Regions from separate parts of the Azospirillum sp. B2RO_4 genome, predicted to be linked through region 2. Evidence: predicted binding sites of a transcription regulator. Region 2 holds the regulator's gene; the other holds the start of a gene.

Region 1 (3,776 bases), 1.1 Mb from region 2:
GGCCGCAGGCCAATGTCCGCGCCACCGCGCTGCTGGCCGCCGCCTGGTACGGCATTTTCGCGCTGCCCTATTTCCTCTGGGTGCCGGACGAGCCGTCCACCGGCCACGGCCTGGTCCGGGCGGCGCGCGAGGGGGTGGCGACGCTGGCCGCCACGCTGCGTCAGGTCAGGCGTTACCGCGAGGTGGCGCGCTTCCTGGTCGCCAGCGCCTTCTACCGCGACGGCATCAACACCATCACCGCCTTCGGCGGCATCTTCGCCGCCGGCACCTTCGGCATGAGCTTCGAGGAGATCCTGGTCTTCGCCATCGCGCTGAACGTGGTGGCCGGGGCGGGAGCCATCGGCTTCGCCTGGATGGACGACCGGGCGGGAGCCAAGCCGGTGATCCTGATCGCGCTGGCCGGCATGGGCGCCTGCGGCCTGCCGCTGCTGCTGGCGACCGAGCGGCTGTGGTTCTGGGTCTTCGCGCTGGGGCTGGGTCTGTTCTTCGGGCCGGCGCAGGCGGCCGGGCGGTCGATGATGGCGCGGCTGGCCCCGCCCGGCATGGCGGGGGAGATGTTCGGGCTCTACGGCCTGACCGGCCGCTTCGTCGGCTTCTTCGGGCCGCTGCTGTTCGGGCTGGCGACCCAGGCCTTCGCCAGTCAGCGTGCCGGCATGGCGACGGTTCTGGCTTTCTTCGTCATCGGCTTCGGGCTTATGCTGGCCGTTCGCGAACCGGCCCGTTAGAAAAAGGGCCGCGTCAAAGCGCCGCACACGAGACCATTCGAGGGCAGAGCTGTTACCTTCGTTTTTGCTGCGACGCACAAATGTCGAAGCCGAGGGGCACGGACCATGTTGCACATCAAAGACATCGAAGCCTTCGCCCGCATCAACGAGGCGCTGAACGACGAGGCGGCCGCAGCCGATCAGGCCGGCCACGACACCGCCGCGGCGGGTCCTGCCCATCCCGCGCTGGTGATGGCAATGCTGGCGACCGGCCGCCTTCCCCTGTCGGCCCTGTCCAACTCCGCCGCCACGCCGAAGGACGCCGACCCGCTGGCGCCCTGGGGCAGGATGTTCCGCCGCTCCTGACGGTTCACAGCAGCGACAGCTGGTCCCCGGCGGCCGGCGGCACGCGGAAGCGGCTACAGTCGAGCCGCCAGCTCCGGTCGCCCAGCCCGTGCTTGCGGCAGGCCAGCTTGAAGCGATGGCGCAGCAGTTCGGCGTAAGGACCGGTGCCCTTCATCCGCGTCCCGAACCCGGAGCGGTAGAGCGCACCGTCGCGGCTCTGCCGCATCAGGCTCAGCACGCGGTCGGCGCGGTTGGGGGCGTGGACGCGCAGCCATTCCTCGAACAGACCGGCGATCTCCAGCGGCAGGCGCAGCAGGATGTAGCTGGCGGCACTCGCCCCGGCCTCCGCCGCCGTCTCCAGGATGGCTTCCAGCTCATGGTCGTTCAGGGCCGGGATCATCGGACTGGCGAGGACCGCCACCGGCACCCCGGCTTGGCTAAGGGCGCGGATCGCCTCCAACCGGCGCGGCGGTGTGCTGGCCCGCGGCTCCATCACGCGGGCGAGGTCGCGGTCCAGCGTGGTGACGGAGACCGCGACCGACGCCAGCCCCTCCGCCGCCATCGGCGCCAGGATGTCGAGGTCGCGCAGCACCAGCGCCGATTTGGTGATGATGCTGACCGGCTGTTTGAACTCGCGGCAGACCTCCAGAACCCGGCGGGTAATCCCCTCCGCCCGCTCGACGGGCTGGTAGGGATCGGTGTTGGCCCCGAGCGCCAGCGGCTGGCAGTCATAGGATTTCGCCCGCAGCTCCTTCGCCAGCAGGTCCGCCGCGTTGCGCTTGGCGAACAGCTTCGTCTCGAAATCCAGCCCCGGCGACAGCCCGAGATAGGCATGGGTCGGACGGGCGAAGCAGTAGATGCAGGCGTGCTCGCAGCCCTGGTACGGGTTCACCGACCGGTCGAAGGGGATGTCGGGCGACTGGTTGCTGGTGATGATCGACCTGGCCGAGGCCGGGGCGACGGTGGTGCGGACCGGATCGGACAGCGCCTCGTTCCCGCCCTCCGCATAGCCGGTCCAGCCGTCGTCGGTCAGGACGCGGGTCTCGCGCTCGAACCGCCCGGTGGCGTTGCTGACCGCGCCGCGGCCCTTGATCGGGGATCGCCGTATCTCGTCCATGCCCGCAGCTTAGCCGCGGTCAATGGGAACGTAAAGCGAACAAAATGGGGTGTGGCCGGACCTTCGATCACCCTACCCAGCAAACATAAAGATATCTTTATGCTTGCATGGTTCCGATGCCGCTGATACACCCTTGGCAAATTACAGCGGCAAGGCCGGGGATTCGAACCGGCCGGCCTCAATCGTCGCTGCCCCAACCATCACCGCCCACCAGGAGTCATCCCTCATGGCCGCCGAATTCACGGACTACAAGGTCAAGGACATCAGCCTCGCGAGCTGGGGCCGCAAGGAGATCACCATCGCCGAGACCGAGATGCCGGGCCTGATGGCCCTGCGGTCGGAGTTCGGCGACAGCAAGCCGCTGGCCGGTGCCCGCATCGTCGGCTGCCTGCACATGACCATCCAGACCGCCGTGCTGATCGAGACGCTGACCGCGCTCGGCGCCACCGTGCGCTGGTCGTCCTGCAACATCTTCTCGACCCAGGACCAGGCCGCCGCCGCCATCGCCGCCGCCGGCATCCCGGTCTTCGCCTGGAAGGGCGAGACGGAGGAGGAGTTCTGGTGGTGCATCGAGCAGTCGCTGCGCGGCCCCGACGGCTGGACCCCGAACATGATCCTGGACGATGGCGGCGACGTCACCCAGATCATGCACGACAAGTATCCGGAGATGCTGGCCGACGTCCGCGGCCTGTCGGAGGAGACCACTACCGGCGTCCATCGTCTCTATGAGATGATGAAGAAGGGCACGCTGAAGGTTCCGGCCATCAACGTGAACGACAGCGTCACCAAGTCGAAGTTCGACAATCTCTATGGCTGCCGCGAGTCGCTGGTCGACGGCATCAAGCGCGCCACCGACGTCATGGTCGCCGGCAAGGTCGCCGTGGTCGCCGGCTATGGCGACGTGGGCAAGGGCTCGGCCGCCTCGCTGCGCTCGCAGGGCGCCCGCGTCCTGGTGACGGAGATCGACCCGATCAACGCGCTGCAGGCCGCCATGGAAGGCTATCAGGTCGTGACGATGGACGACGCCGCTCCGCAGGGCGACATCTTCGTCACCGCGACCGGCAACGTCGACGTCATCACGCTCGACCACATGCGCGCCATGAAGGACCGCGCCATCGTCTGCAACATCGGCCACTTCGACAGCGAGATCCAGATCGAGGCTCTCCGCAACTACAAGTGGGAAGAGGTCAAGCCGCAGGTCGACGAGGTCGTCTTCCCCGACGGCAAGCGCCTGATCGTGCTCGCCCAGGGCCGTCTGGTGAACCTGGGCTGCGCCACCGGCCACCCCAGCTTCGTGATGAGCGCCAGCTTCACCAACCAGGTGCTGGCCCAGATCGAGCTGTGGACCAACGCCGCCAACTACGAGAACAAGGTCTACGTCCTGCCCAAGCACCTGGACGAGAAGGTCGCCCGCCTGCATCTGGACAAGATCGGCGCCAAGCTGACCGTCCTCAGCGACAAGCAGGCCGAATATATCGGCGTCAACGCCGCCGGCCCGTACAAGCCGGACCACTACCGCTACTAAGCGGTTGCGGGGTTGAAAAAGAAGGGCCGTTCCGATGGAGCGGCCCTTTTTCTTTGCAATGGCTGGAAGGTCAGAGCGGCAGCGT
Region 2 (3,776 bases):
GGTGGAGCAGGTGGAGGCGCCGCCGGTCACGGGATGGAGCACGGTGTCCATCGCCTTCGAGCGGGCGCGGGGAGCCATCGCCGAGCGGGTTGCGGCGGCGATCGGCGACCCGGTGGAGGCGAGCGTCACCACCGCGCTGCTGAACGGGGAGGAGTTCGGCATTCCCGAGGCGACGCTGGACGACTTCCGCAACAGCGGGCTGGCGCATCTGCTGTCGATCTCCGGACTGCATGTCGGCATCGCGGCGGGCATCCTGTTCTATGTGGTGCGGGCGCTGCTGGCGGCGGTGCCCTATATCGCGCTGCGGTGGCCGATCAAGAAGATCGCGGCGCTGTTCGGCATTCTGTCGGCGCTTGCCTACACCCTGCTGGTCGGGGCGCCGCTGCCGACGGTGCGGTCGGTGCTGATGACCGGGATGGTGATGGGAGCGATCATGCTGGACCGCCATCCGCTGAGCATGCGGCTGGTCGCCTTCGCCGGGCTGGTCACCATCGCCATGGACCCGGAGGGAATGCTGGGGCCGAGCTTCCAGATGTCGTTCGCGGCGGTGGTGGCGCTGATCGCGGCGTTCGAGCGCGGCAGCGTCAGGCTGGCGGAATGGCGGCGCGACGCGGGATGGTTTGGGCGCGGGGTGTTCTATGTCGGCGGGATCCTGCTGACCAGCGTGGTGGCGACGCTGGCGACCTTACCCTTCTCGCTCTTCCACTTTCAGCAGATCGCTTTTTATGGAGTGCTGTCGAATCTGATCGCGATTCCGATCACCTCCTTCTGGGTCATGCCGTGGAGCCTGATCGCCTACGCGCTGCTGCCGTTCGGGCTGGAGGCACCGGCGCTGATCGCCATGAATTGGGGCGACCGCGCGGTGATCTGGACCGCGGAGTTCTTCGGCCGGCTGCCTTGGGCATCGCTGACGGTGCCGGCGATGCCGATGGAGGGATTCGCGGCGCTGGTGGCGGGCGGGCTCTGGCTGAGCATTTGGACGCAGCGTTGGCGGTGGCTGGGAATGCTGCCGATCCTGGCGGGGTTGATCTCGCCGATGCTGGTGGAGCGGCCCGACGTGCTGGTGTCCGGGGATGGCGCCGTCGCGGCGGTGAGGCTGCCGGATGGGCGGCTCAGTGCCTCGGTGAAGAGTGGCGGACGGGTGACCGGAACCTGGCGGGAGCGGGATGGGGAGCGGACGGCGGCGGACCCCTGGCCGGCGGCTGGGGGATGGAGCGAGGGAGAGCGGTCGCTCAGTTGCGATGCACTGGGGTGTTTGTACCAAGTGCGGGGGAGGACAGTGGCCCTGCCGCGGCTGCCGGACGCGCTGGACGAGGACTGCGGAGCGGTGGATGCGGTGGTGACGGCGGCGGTGGCGCGGGGGTGCTGGGCCGGATTGGTGGTCGACCGCTGGGCGTTGCGGCATGAAGGGGCGCATACGCTGACGGTGACGGCCGGGGGTGTCCGGGTGGAGACGGTGCGGGGGCTTAGGGGCGATCGGCCCTGGACAGGGGGGAGGTGAGAGATGCTGTTGCCCCCTCCCTATCCCTCCCCCGCACTCGGCCGGCCAAAGGCCGGTCCGATCGCGGGAGAGGGAACTCCGCTGCTCTGCCGCTCACTCCCTCTCCCACCGAAGGTGGGGGAGGGTTGGGGAGGGGTCAACAAGGACTCAGTACTTGCGGACGAGTCCGACCAGCTTGCCCTGCACGCGGACGCGGTCGGCGCCGAAGATGCGGGTTTCGTAGGCGGCGTTGGCGGGTTCCAGAGCCACCGTGTTGCCCTTGCGGCGCAGGCGCTTCAGCGTCACCTCGCCCTCATCGACCAGGGCGACGACGATGGTGCCGTTCTCCGCCGCGTCGCAGCGCTGGATGATGATGGTGTCGTGGTCGAGAATGCCGGCCTCGATCATCGAGTCGCCGGAAACCTCCAGCGCGTAATGGTCGCCGGCGGTCAGCATCGAGGCGGGGATGTCGACGAAGGCGCTGTTGTCGCGCAGGGCCTCGATCGGCGTGCCGGCGGCGATGCGGCCGTAGAGCGGAAGCTGAACGGTCTCGTTGGCGGCGGCGGGCGTCGCGGCGGAAGGCGTGGTGTCGCGGCCGGCGAAGGCGAAATCGCCCTTGATGACGTTCGGCTGGAACTTCGGCTTGGGCGCTGCGGTGCGGCCGCGGGCGGCGTCAAGGCCCTCGGGCAGGCGGAGAACCTCCAGCGCACGGGCGCGGTGCGGCAGGCGGCGGATGAAGCCGCGTTCCTCAAGTCCGGTGATGAGGCGATGGATGCCCGACTTGGACTTCAGCCCCAGGGCGTCCTTCATCTCGTCGAACGACGGCGAGACACCGCCCTGGCCGAGCCGTTCGTGGATGAACAGCAGCAATTCGTGCTGCTTGCGCGTGAGCATTGATGCCTCCCGGCCGTCGCCAGACTGAAGATGGAACAAAAACCAAACGTTGCCTCCATGTTCTAGTTTGGTTCCTGCCGCGCGTCAAGCCCTCCGTCGGCTTCTTTTAGAACTTGAATGGAACATTTGGAACAGCATGGAACAGTTTTCGGGGTGCTGTTCAACTGTTCAATCCGCCTTCGGGGCCCTGTCGCCAAGTCTAGATGCTGAGCGCTCCATCGGTCAAAGAAAGCACGGTCACCATGGCGCCGGCCGGTTCCGGATCGGCGTTGGGCGGGCGGGGGATCAGGCAGTCGGCCTGGGCGTAGAGCGTGGTGATGGCGCTGTCCTGCCGGGCGAAGGGCGTGACGGTCAGAACGCCGTCGGGGCCGGCCGCGAGCGTGGCGCGCAGATATTCCTCGCGCCGGTCGTTGGCCTTCAGTGCTGTGGTCAGGCGGGCGCGCAGCGGCGGACGGTCGTCCTCGGGCGGCAGGCCCTGCAGCAGGCGCAGGATCGGGCGCAGGAACAGGACGCCGGTGACGCCGGTGGACACCGGATTGCCGGGCAGGCCCAGCAGCGGCACCGATCCGGCCCGGCCGAACATCAGCGCCTTGCCCGGCCGCATCGCCACGGTCTGCACCTCAAGCGCCACGCCGCGTTCGGCCAGCACGTCGCGCACGAAATCGTAGTCGCCATGGGCGGCACCGCCGGTGGTGACCAGCAGGTCGCAGCCGGCGGCGCCTTTCGCCAGGGCCGCCACACTCTCCGGTGTATCTTTCGCAACGCCGAGATTGTGGGCGAGACCGCCCTGGGCGGTCACCAGGGCGCAGAGGCCGAGGGCGTTGGTGCTGACGATCTGGCTCGGCCCCAGCGGGTCGCCGGGCAGAGCGATCTCGTCGCCGGTGGCGAGGATGGCGATCCGCGGACGGCGATGGACCGAGAGCCAGGGCACATTGCCGCCGGCGGCCAACGCGATGTCGCGCGCGGTCAGGCGCCGGCCCTTCGGCAGAAGCTCCTGCCCCAACGTGAAGTCGAAGCCGGCCTGCCGGACGAAGCGGCCGGCGAAAACGGCGCGGCCGACTTGGACGGTGTCGTCGTCGGCGCTGCAATCCTCCTGCATCACCACGGCATCGGCGCCGTCCGGCAGGGGCGCGCCGGTGAAGATACGCACCGCCTCACCGGGGCCGACGCTGCCGCCGAACGCATGGCCGGCGGAGGATTCGCCGATGCGGTGCAGGGGGACGGGTGCCTCGGCGGTCGCGGCCGCGATGTCGGCGGCGCGCACTGCCCAGCCGTCCATGGCGGCGGCGTGGAAGGGCGGCTGGGTCAGCCGGGCGGTTACCGGTTCGGCCAGCACGCGGCCGAGCGCGTCGGGCAGGGCGACGGTCTCCGCCGGCAGAGGAGCGAAGGCCGACAGGATGCG

Evidence for each region. Region 2 encodes LexA, which represses DNA repair genes until DNA is damaged. Its sites were predicted from a motif close to ATGTTCTANTTTGGTTC; they were not measured.
Region 1: a site for LexA is predicted at 2,193-2,209, ahead of PWS46_RS00065 (PA0069 family radical SAM protein). Genes of this name have one in related genera too.

Annotation. Positions count from the first base shown of each region.
Region 1 covers NZ_CP118485.1:13,475-17,250, reverse strand. Annotated here, with positions in the region: gene PWS46_RS00075 (MFS transporter) at 1-725, shown strand, start outside; gene PWS46_RS00070 (hypothetical protein) at 831-1,070, shown strand; gene PWS46_RS00065 (PA0069 family radical SAM protein) at 1,075-2,166, opposite strand; gene ahcY (adenosylhomocysteinase) at 2,393-3,691, shown strand; gene PWS46_RS00055 (ATP-binding protein) at 3,762-3,776, opposite strand, start outside.
Region 2 covers NZ_CP118485.1:1,074,218-1,077,993, forward strand. Annotated here, with positions in the region: gene PWS46_RS05010 (ComEC/Rec2 family competence protein) at 1-1,501, shown strand, start outside; gene lexA (transcriptional repressor LexA) at 1,649-2,374, opposite strand; gene PWS46_RS05020 (molybdopterin molybdotransferase MoeA) at 2,574-3,776, opposite strand, start outside.